One region of the Denitratisoma sp. DHT3 genome, then DNA from elsewhere that is predicted to be linked to it. Evidence: riboswitches for the same ligand, from Rfam matches in the RefSeq annotation. Region 1 holds a riboswitch; the other holds the start of a gene.
What was found. A riboswitch is a leader RNA that binds a small molecule or an ion and turns the genes downstream of it on or off. The one in region 1 is predicted to bind cobalamin.

Region 2: linked by a shared signal. The riboswitch ahead of btuB (TonB-dependent vitamin B12 receptor) and the one ahead of B9N43_RS10445 (TonB-dependent receptor domain-containing protein) in region 1 are both predicted to bind cobalamin.

What each region holds. Positions count from the first base shown of each region.
Region 1 covers NZ_CP020914.1:2,264,667-2,272,285, reverse strand. Annotated here, with positions in the region: gene B9N43_RS10460 (cobyric acid synthase) at 1-38, opposite strand, end outside; gene B9N43_RS10455 (ABC transporter ATP-binding protein) at 53-826, opposite strand; gene B9N43_RS10450 (FecCD family ABC transporter permease) at 823-1,812, opposite strand; gene B9N43_RS10445 (TonB-dependent receptor domain-containing protein) at 1,816-3,693, opposite strand; cobalamin riboswitch at 3,804-3,998, opposite strand; cobalamin riboswitch at 4,131-4,327, shown strand; gene B9N43_RS10440 (DUF1329 domain-containing protein) at 4,467-5,828, shown strand; gene B9N43_RS10435 (DUF1302 domain-containing protein) at 5,856-7,619, shown strand, end outside.
Region 2 covers NZ_CP020914.1:2,414,687-2,422,305, reverse strand. Annotated here, with positions in the region: gene B9N43_RS11120 (D-alanyl-D-alanine carboxypeptidase family protein) at 1-192, opposite strand, end outside; gene B9N43_RS11115 (P-II family nitrogen regulator) at 556-744, shown strand; gene B9N43_RS11110 (septal ring lytic transglycosylase RlpA family protein) at 785-1,783, opposite strand; cobalamin riboswitch at 1,803-2,008, shown strand; gene btuB (TonB-dependent vitamin B12 receptor) at 2,116-3,942, shown strand; gene B9N43_RS11100 (hypothetical protein) at 3,966-4,550, shown strand; gene cobO (cob(I)yrinic acid a,c-diamide adenosyltransferase) at 4,550-5,152, shown strand; gene B9N43_RS11090 (cobyrinate a,c-diamide synthase) at 5,149-6,447, shown strand; gene cbiB (adenosylcobinamide-phosphate synthase CbiB) at 6,524-7,450, shown strand; gene cobD (threonine-phosphate decarboxylase CobD) at 7,443-7,619, shown strand, end outside.

The DNA of each region.
Region 1 (7,619 bases):
GTGGTCTTGCCGGCGTCGGAGGTGCAGCCTTGCACCATCAGGGCGGAGAGCTTCATATAGGTACAAACCAGCGGTGCTGACCATCCCGCAGTTCCCTCAGGGGATGGCCGTAGAGCCGCGACAGATTCTCGGCGGTGATCACGTCGGCACTGGCGCCCTCCAGCCACTGGCCGTCGCCGAACAGCAGCAGGGTGCGGCTGCAATAGCGCAGGGCCAGGCCCGGCTCATGGAGCACCATCACCACGGTGGCGCCCCAGTCCCGGTCCGGGGTGGAGAAGAGGTCCAGCACGGCGATCTGGTGGTTCAGGTCGAGGTGGGCCAGGGGTTCGTCCAGCAGGAAAAGCTGGGGCTGCTGAGTGAGCAGCATGGCAATACCCAGGCGCTGGCGCTCGCCCCCCGAGAGGGTGTGGACTTCCCGTTGGGCGAATTCCGCCAGGCCCACGGCCGCCAGGGCGGTGGTGGCGAGTCGCTGATCCGTTTCGCCTTCCCATTCCCAGCGGCCCAGGTGGGGGTGGCGGCCGACCAGCACCGATTCCAGCACGGTGGAGGCGAAGGGATCGTGCTGCTGCTGGGGCAGGTAGCCCCGAATCCTGGCCAACGCGCGGGGATCGGCGTTCGCAGGAGCGAGGCCGCCGATCCGCAGCACTCCGGCCGATGCCGGGCGCAGTCCCGCCAGGGTGGCCAGCAGGGTGGATTTGCCTGCGCCATTGCGTCCCAGGATGGCCAGGGATTCCCCGCTGTTCAGTCGCAGGTCCAGGTCGTGGCAGAACAGATGCCCGGCGATCGACACATCCAGGCAGCTGGCGTCGAGTAATAGGGTACTCATGGCTTGGCCGCAGGCTGCCGCGCCAACAGGAACAAAAAAATCGGCACACCGATCAGGGCGGTCAGCACCCCCACCGGCAATTGCTGGGGTGCCACCACGGTGCGGGCCAGGGTGTCGGCCAGGACCAGCAGGGCACCGCCGGCCAGGGTGGCGGCGGGCAGCAGCAGGCGCTGGTCGTTGCCCAGGGCCAGACGCAGCAAATGGGGCACCACCAGACCGATGAAGCCGATGCTGCCGGCCGTGGTGACGGCGAAGGCGGTGAGCAGCGACGCCAGTAGATAGATCAGGCTCCGCAGTCGGGGCACCGCCACCCCCAGGGAACTGGCCAGGGTGGCGCCCCGGGCCAGCAGGTTCAGTTCCCGGGCAAAAGGCATGGCACAGGCCAGCCCCACCGCCAGGGCAGCCAGGGCTGGTTCCGGCCGGAGAATCTGCCCGGCATCCCCCATCAGCCAGAACAGCATGCCGTGCAGTTTCTGCTCCGGCGTGATGGACAGGATCAGGGCCACCACCGCGCCGCAGCCGGCGGCGATGATCACCCCGGTGAGCAGCAGCCGGGTCTGGGTCCAGCTACTGTCGCCATGGGCCAGGCCGAAGACCAGCAGCATCGCCCCCAGGGCGCCGCCGAAGGCCAGCAGGTTCAGCCCCATCAGGGAGAAACCCAGCAGCATGGCCGAAAGTGCGCCCACCGCTGCGCCTCCGGAAATGCCCAGTACGTAGGGATCGGCCAGAGGATTGCGCAGCAGCACCTGCATCAGGGCGCCGGCCAGAGCCAGCAGGCCGCCGCAGGCGAAGGCCCCCAGCACCCGGGGCAGGCGCAGGCTGCGCACCACCTCGGCCCCCATGCCGCCGCCTTCGCCGCCCACCAGGGACAGCAGATCGGCGGTGCTGACCGGCAAAGTCCCCGCCGCCAGACCCACCACCAGGCTGGCCGCTACCAGGAGCAGCAGCAACAACAGCACGGCGAGGGCGCGACGGCGGGTGGGCATGGCTTACTTTGTGAGATAGCGGAGGCCAATGAAAACCGTGCTCCCCAGACTAGAGAATGTGGCATTCGAACTACGGGCCAGCTCATAGTGTTTGTCGAACAGATTGTCCACCCGGGCGAAGGCAGACCACTCAGGGGAAAGTTGATAACTGCTATGGACATTGACCAAGCCATAACCGCCGAGGAGACGCGTATTAGCCAAATTATCGTAACGGTCGCCCGATGCCTGCAGTTCTACACCGATTAGCCATTGCTTTGTCTCATGTTCCAGGCCCAAGGTGCCAAATTTCTCGGCACGGCGCGCCAGGCGGTTACCTGTGGTGACATCGCGAGCATCCTGATCATTCCAGGTGGCCCTCAGTTTCCATCCGTCGATGATTGACCATTGATAACTCAGGCTCCAGCCATCAATCCGGACCTTGCCGACATTCGCCGGAGTGTAGAACCAGGACCCGGGGCTGGTTTCTTCCCAACTGATCAGGTTTTTAATGTCGTTGCGGAACACTGTCAGGCTGGCTTTATGGACCTCGGTCTCATAATGAACAGCCACATCCCGGTTGCGGGATGTTTCTGGCCTGAGATTGGGGTTGCCGCTGCCGACAAAAGGAATGTTAGGGTAATACAGGTCGTTGAATGATGGCGCCTTGAATGCTGTGCCAACATGGGTTGCCAGACGCCAAGCGTGGGTGAGCTGATACCCATATCCCAGGTTGTAGGTGTTCTTTGCGCCATATTGTGAATTGCGGTCCCGACGAACATTTGCCTGCCAGCGATGCTTCTCCATGCTTGCATCCCATCCCAGGGACAGGGAGTTGATATCACGTTCAGTCAGGCTGAAAGCACTCGATGTAACAATCTGTTCTTTCAGATGGTCCACCGCTATGAGCGCACGTCCGATGGGCAGGTTGATGTCGTTCTGCCAAGTGATCTGTTTTCGTTCGGTGCGAAAGTCGTCACGGAGCTCACCGATGGTTTGCGAGGGCACGGTGTCGCTTTCATCCACGCTGCGATCGAACCGTATCGAGGTAGTCCATTCCTTGGCTGGCTGAAAACGAGCATATGCACTGGACCCGCTGATCCTGCTGTATGTTTTCCAGTCGTAGCTCTTGCTCGGCCAGGAAGTATCGAACTTGTTCTGTCCCTGGCTGTAGAAATATTGGGCACCAATTTCTGCTTCAGACGAAAGCTTGTAGTCTATGCGCATAGCAGCACTGCGTTTCCAGAATCCGTCCTTATCAGGGTTGTAGGCGAAACTATCGCTATTGGTCACGTTGGACTTGCCATCTTCACCATTGGTACCGAAGCTGACCTGATAGTTCAGGTCACCGATATTGCTCTTTTTCGCGACATTGGCCGCATAGCTGCCGCGACTACCAAATCCCGCCTTGGCAGAGAAGCTGCTCTCTTTCGAACCACGAGTGAAAATATTGACCACCCCGCCAATAGCATCGCTGCCATAAAGTGCGGACTCCGGGCCACGAACCACTTCGATACGCTCCATCTGCTCAACTGGTAGAGCCGAAAGATTAGCCTGCCCCAGGGTGGCAGAACCTACGCGAATACCATCAATGAGAATTAGGGCGTGACCTGCGTTTGTGCCACGGATGAAAATATTTTCATTGGCGCCACGTCCCCCTTCTCGGGATAGCTCAATACCAGGTAGGCGTGAAAGCAGATCACCCAGCGTCGCACTCGGCCCCGCTTTATCGATATCACTACGGGTCAATACGCTGAAGTCGTTCAGCAAATCTCGCGCCGGAGTCGGCTGACGGGTGGCGGTGACGACGATGGTGCCGTGGTCCGCGAGGGGCTCGGCGGCCTGGACATTGAAAGCGGCAAGAATGGCAGCGGCGATGGCGCTGCGCGCAAGATGGCGTTGCATGAGGACTCCCTGTTCCCCGGTCGGCGTCCCCGCAGACCGGTCACGATTGATGAAGGCAACGCACAGGGAGTTCGATCGGACAAACGCCGGCCGCCACCACCCCGTGGCGTTTCCATGGTGATGTTCGTGGCCGGTCTCCGGGCTCGAAAGTCTTGAATCGTCGCCTTCCCAGACCGAAGCCCAGTGGCGTGTGTGACGATTCCGCACTTCCTTACCGTTGCGGGGGCAGCGCAGGATTTACACCAGCTTCCCGTTTCACCTGGCGTCCGGATGGACTGCCGGGTACCGCGAACAACTTTCTGCGATAAGTCTATGATCGTATAAATAACGAGTCAAGCTGTTTCGTTATTAAAACTTGACGACCTCGTACGTATTTCATACTGATCAAACCTCCAGCCTTGATTAGTATCGAATTGACAGCTGAACAGCAAATCATAAGAATCACGGCCGACTTCAGTATCCAGGAACACGGTGCAATTCCGTGGCGGGCCCGCCGCTGTAATCGGGGACGGATGCCGCAAGGCCGGAGGCAATGCATCCGGCCAGCCACTGCCGGGGCCTACCCTGGTGGGAAGGCGCGGCAAATCCGGGAGATCCGAGAGCCAGAAGACCTGCTGAACGTCGTGTTTGTGTATTTGTAGAAACCAATGGCAAGGGTTTCGTCAGCGCACTTGGCTGTGCGTTGGCGAAGCCCTTTTTTCATTGCTGCCGTGCTTTGGCGAACGGCTGGACGCCCTGGTTGCACAGGGTTGAAAAATAACCGGAGGATGGTGATGAGACGACTGGCTCAAGGGGTACTAATACTTGGCCTCAGCATGATGTGGACAACTTCGGAGGCAGCGGTCAGCACATCCGAAGCCAAACGGCTAGGCCGGGAACTGACACCAGTCGGCGCAGAACGGACTGGTAACCGGGATGGCAGCATCCCAGAATGGCAAGGAGGACTGCCCAAGGAAAAACGCAAACTCACAGATGCTCGTATTGATCCTTACGCTTCTGAAAAGCCCCTGTTTTCCATCGACGCCACAAACCTCGAAAAGTACAAAGACAAACTCTCGGCAGGGCAGATTGAATTATTAAAAACCCGCAAGGGTTATCGTATGGACGTGTATCCCAGTCATCGATCCTGCGGCTACCCCGAAACGATCACCGAGCGGACCAAACAGAATGCGACACTGGCAAAGCTTTCCAATGATGGGAGTGACAGCCTAGATAGCGCTCTGGGTGGAGCATTTCCGTTTCCGATTCCCCAGAACGGAGCAGAGGCCGTCTGGAATCATCGCCTTCGCTGGCAGGGATTAGGCCGTATCGAGGCTTACCAGACGAACTTCATCAATCCGGATGGAAGTTTCTATGGTCTGGGACAGGAGCAGCTCGCCTTAACCCCCTTTGCGTCCACCAAGGTCAATTCACCCAGGGAGGCCAACGGGGTACAGATGATGATCCTCGACATGATGACCTCCCCACCTTCACGCAACGGCGAAGTACTGCTGGTGCATTACTTCCTGGGCAACAAGGCCAACAATGGGTGGATGTATTTCCCAGGGCAACGTCGGGTACGGCGGCTTCCCGCATTGGAATATGACAACCCAGTACCGGGGTTTGAAAACCTGGAAACCGCCGATCAATATCCCATGTTCGCTGGCGCTCTAGATCGCTACGACTGGAAATTAGTGGGCAAGCAGGAAATGTACATCCCCTACAACAACTATAAATTCGTTGCCAAACGCAAGATGAGCGAGGTGTATCAGGGCCTCTACCCAAACCGAGATCTGATGCGCTATGAACTTCATCGTGTCTGGAAGATTGAGGCCACGGTAAAACCAGGCATGCGCCACATGTTTGCCCGGAGAACCTTCTATCTTGACGAGGATACCTGGATGTTGATGGAGGCAGATCAATACGACAGCCAAGGCAAGCTCTGGCGCGTCATGGAGGCCACCATCTACCCTGCCGTTGAATTGGGGGCCTGCGTCAGCCAGGAGTTCATGTCATGGGATCTCAATGCTAACCGCTACTTGGGTGAGTACGCCACACAGGAATCAAAGCCAACTGACTGGTTGGCGGGTGATGAGGGTCGTATCGATCCAAGACAATTCGAGCCCGAGGATTTGCGCCGAATTGGCGCCCGTTAACCCGGTCTAACGATGAAGAATACAAACATGAAAAACATAACACCGTATCTGATCCGCCAGATCCTAGTCCTTTGCACCCTTGGTATTGGTCTTTCAAAACCGGCTGCCGCCTTCAAGTTTGAACTTAATAATGGCTGGATTGGCAGTTTTGACTCAACACTGTCCATCGGCATGCAAAAGCGATTGGAGTCTCCGAGTACAAGCATTATTGGCAATGATTCCGGTGGCAATGTTTCCATTGCCGGCCCACTGGGGGAACTGGTCAATGGTCCAGGAATGGGATTCACCGCTCCACCCGATTTCATCTACAGCAATTCAGATGACGGTAACCTGAATTACAGGAAGGGACAGATTGTTTCTACCGTACTGAAAGGCACCCATGAGATTTTCCTCAAGTCTCCAACGGACTGGTCCGCCTTTAGCCGATTCACATGGTCCTCGGACTTCCGTGCCGACAAAACCCAACGTACTCCCTTGGAACGAGATGCAAAAAAAGCAATGCAGCAGGATGTCACGTTGCTGGACCTCTGGGTAGCAAAGGAGCTAACACTGAACGGCCAACCAGCCAAAATTAAACTCGGCAATCAGGTCATCAGTTGGGGAGAGGATATATTCATCATCGGCGGCGTGAATTCCATTAATGCCGTCGATTTGAGGAAGATTCACATCCCAGGAGCACAGTTGAAGGAGATATTCGTTCCCGCTCCCATGCTGTCGCTTTCTACCGCTCTGGGTAATGGTTTTTCCACCGAAGCCTACTATCAGTTCCGTTGGAACAAGTTCATCCTAGATCCGGCCGGCACCTACTGGTCCTATGGAGATTTCCTTGGCAAGGGGGGAAAGCGCGGCGCATTCATTCCAACCTCGATCATGGATCCCCTCTATGCAGGAGGTAAGCCTCTGGGGGTATTCGGCGACTTTGCTCCGAAATCCGGGAGAACCCTGGAATATCTAACCAACTCAGTGGCACCGGGACTAGGCACCATCGTTCCCGTTGACATCACCACTCCAAAAAACCGGGGGCAATATGGCATCAACCTCCGCTACAAACCGACAAATGGAGATACCGAGTACGCCGCTTATTACATCCGTTATCACGACAAGCTTCCCTTTGTTGGATTCAAATATGATCCCAACACGACCAACGTCATCAACGTCCGTGCAGTTGAACAATATGGCATGGACAAGGATCTGTTCGGCTTGTCCCTCAATACCACACTGGGGGACTGGGCAGTGGGCGCCGAAGTATCCTATCGTCCCAGGGATAGCGTAGCTATCGATCCAGTGGTTCCCCATGCGGGCCGCTACAGTTATTTCAATGGATTCGGCGGTGCCACTCCCTATGTAGTAAACGGGTACAAGGAAGAGCGCAAATGGCAGGCCCATCTCACCGGGTTCCTGGAGCTTCCCTCGTCACTGACACAGATGATCAATGCCGACGAGGGGTATTTCCTGTTCGAAACAGCAGTAACGCACTATCCGAACCTGACACTGGACGGAAGCATTCCCTACCTCCTGAATGACTACTCACTCCCAAGCCGGACCTCCTGGGGTTATGTAGCAGAACTGTCCCTTACCTACGCCAACATCCTGGGATCTGGCTGGACCCTGTCACCAATCGTCGATTACTACCACGACGTCAGGGGCGTCGCGCCCAATAGCCTTCCTTTTGTGCAAGGTCGCAAGGCGCTATCTGTGGGAATGAATTTCGACTACCACAACACCTGGAAAGCCACCATCGGCTACAGCAGATTCTGGGGCGGAGGAAATCTCAACATGCTGCGCGATCGC
Region 2 (7,619 bases), 150 kb from region 1:
CATCAGCTTGGTCAGGGAGGCCGGCTCGATCCGCTCGTCGGCCTTCGCCGACGCCAGTTCCTGGCCGGAGGCGTGGTCGAGCAGCAGCCAGGCGTTGGCGGCGAGCGGGGGGGCGGGGGGAATCGTTTGGGCCAGGGCGATGCCGGAGAACAGAGTCAACACCAGGCCGAGGAGTCGCAGTGAATGTTTCATGGCGGCGAAAAGTATACCCTTTACGATTCCCCCCCGCAGACGCGCTCCCCGGTCGTCGCCGCAGAAAAACCCCGGAACTTTTGCCGCTGCGCGCAGCCTCCCTCGCCCTCATGATCCGCCTGCCGCCCATCCTTCTCGCCGCCCTCTTTGCCAAACTGGCGCAGACAGCCCCTGTCCGGGCTGGAGATGTGCCGTTGCCGGCGGTCGCCTCGTCGTTCGAGGCCGTGCAACGTCTGAAATTGTATCGATAGGGGAAACAATCGCAGTCTCTGTAAAAATGACCGAGATCGACCTTCAGGTACCATGCGGATGTTTTCTTTGGGCTACAAGGCGCGCCCTTTGATTGTATATCCGTGGGAAACAATGAGGGAAATCAAGGCCGTCATCCGCCCCGGCAAGCTGGACGCGCTACGCCAGGTGCCGGGCTTTCCCGGCATGACCGTCAGCAAGGCCGAGGGCGTTTCCGCGCCCGAGCGCATGGGCGACGGCCTGGTCTGGGTGACCGACGTGGTCCGGGCGGCGTTCGTGCACAATCCGCCGTCCGCAGCGTAGGCGGCGCGGCACCACGCCGCGCGGGCGCGGATGGGAAAGGTCAGCGGACGATGATCGTCGGCCGCACGCCCAGGGCGTTGGCGATGCGCGAGACCGCGGCCTCGGCTTCGGCGCGGCTGGCGAAGGGGCCGATCTGCACCCGGTGCAGCTTGCCCGCCACTTCGGTGCGGAAACGGTCCGAGAGCCAGTCCAGTTCGCGGGTCATGTGGGTGCGGAAGCTGTCGGCGTTGTCGGGGTTGCCGAAGGCGCCCAACTGGATGAAGGTGCCGCGCGCCTCGGCCACGGCCGGTGCGGCGGGCGCCGGCTCGCTGGCCAGGCGGGCGATGGGATCGTCCTCCGGCGGCGGCGGGTTGCGCAACGCCAGGGTCGGCGACAGACCCGGCAAGGGGAGCGGGGTTTCGCCCGGACGCAGGCTTTCCACCTCCACCAGGCCGCTGCCGTTGCCGGTGAGTCCCAGCTTCCAGGCGGCGGTGTAGGAAAGATCGATGATGCGGTCGCCGTGGAATGGGCCGCGGTCGTTCACCCGCAGCACCACGGCGCGGCCGTTGGCCGGGTTGCTCACCCGCACGTAGGAGGGGATCGGCAGCGTGGTGTGGGCGGCGGTCATGCCATACATGTCGTAGGGCTCGCCGGAGGAGGTCTTCTGGCCGTGGAACTTGCGGCCGTACCAGCTGGCGATGCCGCGCACCTTGTAGGACGCGGCGTCCTTCATGGGCACGTAGTCCTTGCCCAGCACCGAGTAGGGATTGTTGGCGAAACGGTGCAACGGCTCCCATTGCGGCACGGCGTCGGGAATGGCCTCCATGTCCTCGGGCGGATTGTCGCCGGGGCCGTCGTCCTTGTAGAAACCGCCGCCCTTTTTCAAGACGTAGGCGGCCGCCTTGGGCGGCGCCTTCCTGGTGGTCGCGGGCGCGGGCGTCGCGGCCTCGCCCTGCTCGGCCGCGGGCCGCGGCGGCACGCTGCCGCAGGCGGCCAGGAGCAGGGGAACGACGAGGGGGAACAGGCGCGTCGCGCGCCGGCGGGACAAGGCGATTGACATGGCGCGAATCATACCTGCTAAGATGCGCCCCGCTTCAGGTGTCCCCATTCGGGGATGAAACGGGAAGCCGGTGCGCCCGCAAGGGCAATTCCGGCGCTGCCCCCGCAACGGTAAGCGAGTCAAGGAATCGGCCAGAGCCACTGTGCATCCGCATGGGAAGGCGCCGGTTCCCGGGAAACCTCCCGCTCGCCAGCCCGGAGACCGGCCTGGAGTCGAATGTCGGCGTTGCGGAGGGCGATGCACCGAGAAGGGTGCACGCCCTTCTTTCTGAATCTCCTCTGCAGGCCGTTTGGCCAACCTGGCGCGCGGGTGTGCGCAGATGAGGAGCTTTCATGAAGTCCCGCTTTCTTCCGGCAGCCTTGCTGCTCGGTTCCCCTTTTGTCCTTGCCGCCGAGTCGGCGGCGGTTGTCGATGCCGGCGCCGTGGTGGTGACGGCGACCCGCACGGCCCGGCCGGCCGAGACCGAGCTGCTGCCCGTCACCGTGATCGACCGGGCGGAGATCGAGCGCAGCCAGGCGGTTTCCGTACAGGATCTGCTGCGCTTTCAGCCCGGCATCGCCATCGCCAACGCCGGCGGCCAGGGCAAGGTGACCAGCCTGTTCCTGCGCGGCGCCAATGCCGACCATGTGCTGGTGTTGCTGGACGGCGTCAAGCTCGGCTCCGCCAGCACCGGCACCGCCGCCTTGCAGGACCTGCCGCTGGAAATGATCGAGCGGATCGAGATCGTGCGCGGCGCCCGCTCCAGCCTCTACGGTTCCGAGGCGCTGGGCGGGGTGATCCAGATCTTTACCCGCAAGGGCGGCCGGGACGCGCGGCCGGCGCTCTCTCTCGGCGCCGGGAGTCACGGAACTTGGCAAGGCGCCGCGTCCCTGGCCGGCAACTTCGGCGCCGCCGGTTGGTACAGCCTGGGCGCGGCGACTTTCGAGACCGCCGGCCTCAACGCCTGCAAGGGCAGCCGCAGCGCGGGCTGCTTCGTGGCGGAGCCGGATCGCGACGGCTATCGCAACCAATCGGGCCGCCTGCGCTTCGGCTGGCGCTTCGACAACGGCGCCGAAGCCGAGGTGAACTGGCTGCGCGCCGAGAGCCGCAACAAGTACGACGGCAGCAGCGTCAATGCCGCGCAGTCCGTGCAGCAGGCGCTGGGCGCCAGCCTGGGCGTCGCGCCGCTCGCCGGCTGGCGCGCCACGCTGCGCCTCGGCCAGAGCCGGGACGCCGCCGACAACTTCAAGGATGCGCTGTTCAAGAGCCGCTTCAATACCCGGCGCGACACGGTGAACTGGCAGAACGAAATCGCCCTGGCTCCGGGCCAGCAACTGGTGGCCGGGGTGGACTGGCAGCGCGACCGGCTGGAAAGCACCACCCGCTACGCCGTCGGCAGCCGCGACAATGCCGGCGTCTTCGCCCAATATCTGGCCGAGGCGGGCGGCCACGACTGGCAGCTCTCCGCGCGGCGCGACGACAGCGAGCAGTTCGGCGCCAAGACCACCGGCGCCCTGGCCTGGGGCCATGCCCTGACGCGGGACCTGCGCCTCACTGCCAGCCATGGCACGGCCTTCAAGGCGCCGACCTTCAATCAGCTCTACTACCCTGGTTTCGGCAATCCGCAGCTGCGGCCCGAGGAAGCGCGCAGTCTCGGCCTGGGCCTCGCCGGCACGCTGCCCGCCGGCCGCTGGTCGGTGAATGCCTTCGAGACGCGGATCGACCGGCTGATCGGTTTCGACAGCCGCTTCACGCCGGTCAACATCGATGCCGCGCGCTTGCGCGGCGGCGAGGCGACGGCATCGTGGCGCGGCCGTGACTGGGAACTGCGCGGCACCCTGAGCCTGCTCGACCCGGAAAACCTCGGCGCCGGCGCCAACCATGGCAAGACATTGCCGCGCCGGGCACGCCAATCGTTCCTGCTCAGCGCCGATCGCGAGGCCGGCGCCTGGCGCTGGGGCGCGGACCTGCGGGGCGAGGGCCATCGCTACGACGACCTCGCCAACACCGTGCGCCTGGGCGGCTACGCCACCGTCGACCTGCGCGCGGAATACCGCATCGACCCCGTCTGGCGCCTGCAAGCCAGGATCGAGAACCTTCTCGACCGCGGCTATGAAACCGCCTACCTCTACAACCAGCCCGGCCGCGGGCTGTATCTCACCCTGCGTTACCAACCCTGATCTTCCAACGAAAGGAGCATGACATGATGAACGCAACCACCCTGCGCAATCCTCGGGTACTGATCCTCGCCCTGACCCTGCTCATGGCGCTGACCCGCAGCCACCACTGGGCCGGCCTCCATACGCTGCCCGACGCCTCCTGGGCGGTGTTCTTCCTTGGCGGCGCCGTGCTCGGCTCGCTGCGCGCCTTCGCCGGCCTCTGTGCGCTGGCGGCGGCCATCGACTGGGCGGCGATCGTCCTCGGCGGCGTCTCCGGTTTCTGCGTGACGCCCGCCTACGCCATGCTGCTGCCGGCCTACGCCGCACTCTGGCTCGGCGGACGCTGGTATGCGCGTCAACGCCGGGGCGTCTCGGAGCCCTGGGCCGCGCTGGTCCTGGCCGTGCTCCTTTCCGCCCTGGTGGCGGAGCTGTGCTCCAGCGGCGGTTTCTATTTCTTCGGCGGACGTTACGCCGATCCCACGCTGGCCGGCTTCCTGCCGCGCCTGGTGCGCTACTTCCCGCCCATGCTGGGGACGATGGCCTGCTACGTGGGCCTGGCGGTCGCCGCCTGGGCCGCGCTGTCGGCCATGCTGCCGCGCCAGGCGGCCGCTCGCCGGGAGGATCGTTGATGAGTGCGGAACGCGACCAGCGCCATGCCGATCGCATGGCGCGGAAGAAGGCCGTGGTGGATGCCGCCATCGCCCGCGCCACGGTGTCCAAAGGACTGATCCTGGTGCTCACCGGCAACGGCAAGGGCAAGTCCAGCTCCGCCTTCGGCATGGTGGCCCGCGCCCTGGGCCACGGCATGCGGGTGGCGGTGTTCCAGTTCATCAAGGGCAGCGGCGCCACCGGCGAGCAGGCCTATTTGCAGCGGGACCCCCTGGTGCGCTGGGAGGAGTGCGGCGAAGGCTTCACCTGGGAGACCCAGAGCCGGGAGCGCGACATCGCCGCCGCCCGCGCCGGCTGGGAGAAGGCGCGCGCCGCCCTGGCCGACCCGGCCGTGGGTCTGGTGGTGCTGGACGAGATGACCTACCTGTTCAAGTTCGGCTACCTGGAACTGGAGGAGGTGCTGGCGGCGCTGGCCGCCCGGCCGCCCGCCCAGCACGTGGTGGTGACCGGGCGCGGCGCGCCGCCGGCGCTGGTGGCGGCGGCCGACACGGTGAGCGAGATCGCCGACGTGAAGCACGCCTTCCGCGCCGGCGTGGCGGCCCAGCCCGGGATCGACCAGTGAGCGCCTCGGCATCCCGTCGCTGTCCCGCGCTGTTGATTTCCGCGCCGGCCTCGGGCCAGGGCAAGACCCTCGTCACCGCCGCCCTGGCCCGGCGCCATCGGGCCCTGGGACGGCGGGTGCGGGTGTTCAAGACCGGCCCGGACTTTCTCGATCCCATGGTGCTGGAGCGGGCGTCCGGCGCGCCGGTGTATCAGCTCGACCTCCACATGGGCGGCGCGGCCCATTGCCGCCGGCTGCTGTTCGAGGCCGCCGCCGAGGCCGACCTGATTTTGATCGAAGGGGTGATGGGCCTCTATGACGGTGCGCCGTCCAGCGCCGATCTGGCGCTGCTGTTCGACGTGCCGGTGCTGGTGGTGATCGACGGCGCGGCGATGGCCCAGACTTTCGGCGCCGTCGCCCTGGGGCTCGCCCGCTACCGGCCGGGGCTGCGCGTCCACGGTGTGCTCGCCAACCGGGTGGGTGGTTCGCGTCACGCCGAGATGCTGCGTGAGAGCCTCGACCCCGCCCCCGCCTGGTTCGGCGCCCTGCCGTGCGAGCAGGACTGGGCCTTGCCGGAGCGCCATCTGGGGCTGTTCCAGGCCGCCGAAATCGCCGATCTCGATCTACGCCTCGAGCGGGCCGCCCAGGCCCTGGGGCCGGCGGCCGAGCGGCTGCCGCCGCCGGTCGATTTCGCGGCGCCGGCGCCAGGCGCGGCGCCGCCTCGACTGCTCGATGGCGTGCGCATCGCCGTGGCCCGCGACGCGGCCTTTGCCTTCATCTATCGCGCCAACGAGGATCTGCTGCAAGTCATGGGGGCGACGCTGCAATATTTCTCGCCCCTGGCCGACGCCGTCTTGCCCGCGTGCGACGCGCTGTGGTTGCCCGGCGGCTACCCGGAACTGCATCACCCGCCCCTGGCCGCCAACGGCACGATGGCCGCCTCGGTCCGCGCCCACCACGCGGCGGGCAAGCCGATCCTGGCCGAGTGCGGCGGCATGCTGGCGCTGTGCGAAACCCTGACCGACGCGGCCGGCGGCAGTTCGTCATTGTGGGGTCTGCTGCCGGGCCGGGCGGTGATGGGCGAGCGCCTCGCCGCCCTGGGTCTGCAAAGCCTGCGCCTACCCGAAGGCGAGTTGCGCGGCCACACCTTCCATTTCTCGCGCCTGGAAACCGCGCTGGTTCCCTGGGCGCGGGCCGTCGATCCGGATGGCCGGCCGGGCGAGGCCGCCTATCGCCTGGGCCGGCTGACCGCCTCCTACATGCATTGCTACTTTCCTTCCGCGCCCCGGCTCGCCGCCGGGCTGTTCCTGCCATGAACCAGGACCATCGCTACAGCGACGCCGAGATCGTCGGCCATGGGCGCAGGCGGCTCGCCGCCGGCCCCTTGAGGTGGTGGACTTATTGACGACGGCGGCCTTGGCCGCCGGTGCGGTATTGCTGGACGCCGGATTGGGCGAGCCGCGCCGACGCCATCCCCTGGTGGGCTTCGGCCGGCTGGCGCAATGGATCGAGGGCCGTGGCCACCGCCCTTCCCGCCGGACCGGCGCGTGCGCGCTGTTGCTGGCGGTGGCGCCCTGGGGACTGCTCGCCGCCTGGCTTGCGGCCCTGCCTGACCCGTGGGGCGCCGCTTTCTCCCTCTGGGCCCTGTATTTCGCCCTCGGCCTGCGCAGCCTCCACGACCATGTGCGGCCCATCGTCGCGGGGCTGGCGCATGGCGATGAGGGTGCGGCGCGGGCGGCCGTGGCGCGCATCGTCAGCCGCGACGCGGAGACCCTGGAGATCGCCGCCTCGGCCTGCGAAACCGTGCTGGAGAACGGCAACGACGGAGTCTTCGGCGCCTTGTTCTGGTTCTGCTGCGCCGGTGCGCCGGGCGTCATCGTCTATCGCCTGGTGAACACCCTCGATGCCATGTGGGGCTATCGCAACGACCGCTATCTGCATTTCGGCTGGGCGGCGGCGCGGCTGGACGACGTGCTCAACTGGCTGCCGGCGCGGCTCACGGCGCTGACCTACGCGCTGTCGGGCCGCACGCGCCAGGCCCTGGCGTGCTGGCGCAGCCAGGCGCCCGCCTGGGACAGCCCCAACGCCGGGCCGGTGATGGCGTCCGGCGCCGGCGCGCTGGGCATCCGCCTGGGCGGGCCGGCCCGTTACGGCGGCGCGTGGCACGAGCGGCCGCCGCTCGGCGCGGGGGCGCCGCCCACGGCCGCCGACATCGACCGCGCCCTGGGCCTGGTGCGCCACGGCGTGGCGCTGTGGCTGGCAGCGTTGCTCGTGTCGGGCATGGGGGCGCTCGTGTTCCAGCGCGGCTGGCATGCTTGAGCACGGCGGGCGCCTGCGCGCGGCGGCGCGGCAATACGGCATTGCGCTGTCGGACTGGCTCGACCTGTCCACGGGCATCAATCCCCTGGGCTGGCCGGTGCCCTCGATGCCCGCCGAATGCTGGCAGCGCCTGCCCGAGCCCGACGACGGCCTGGCGGAAGCGGCCTGC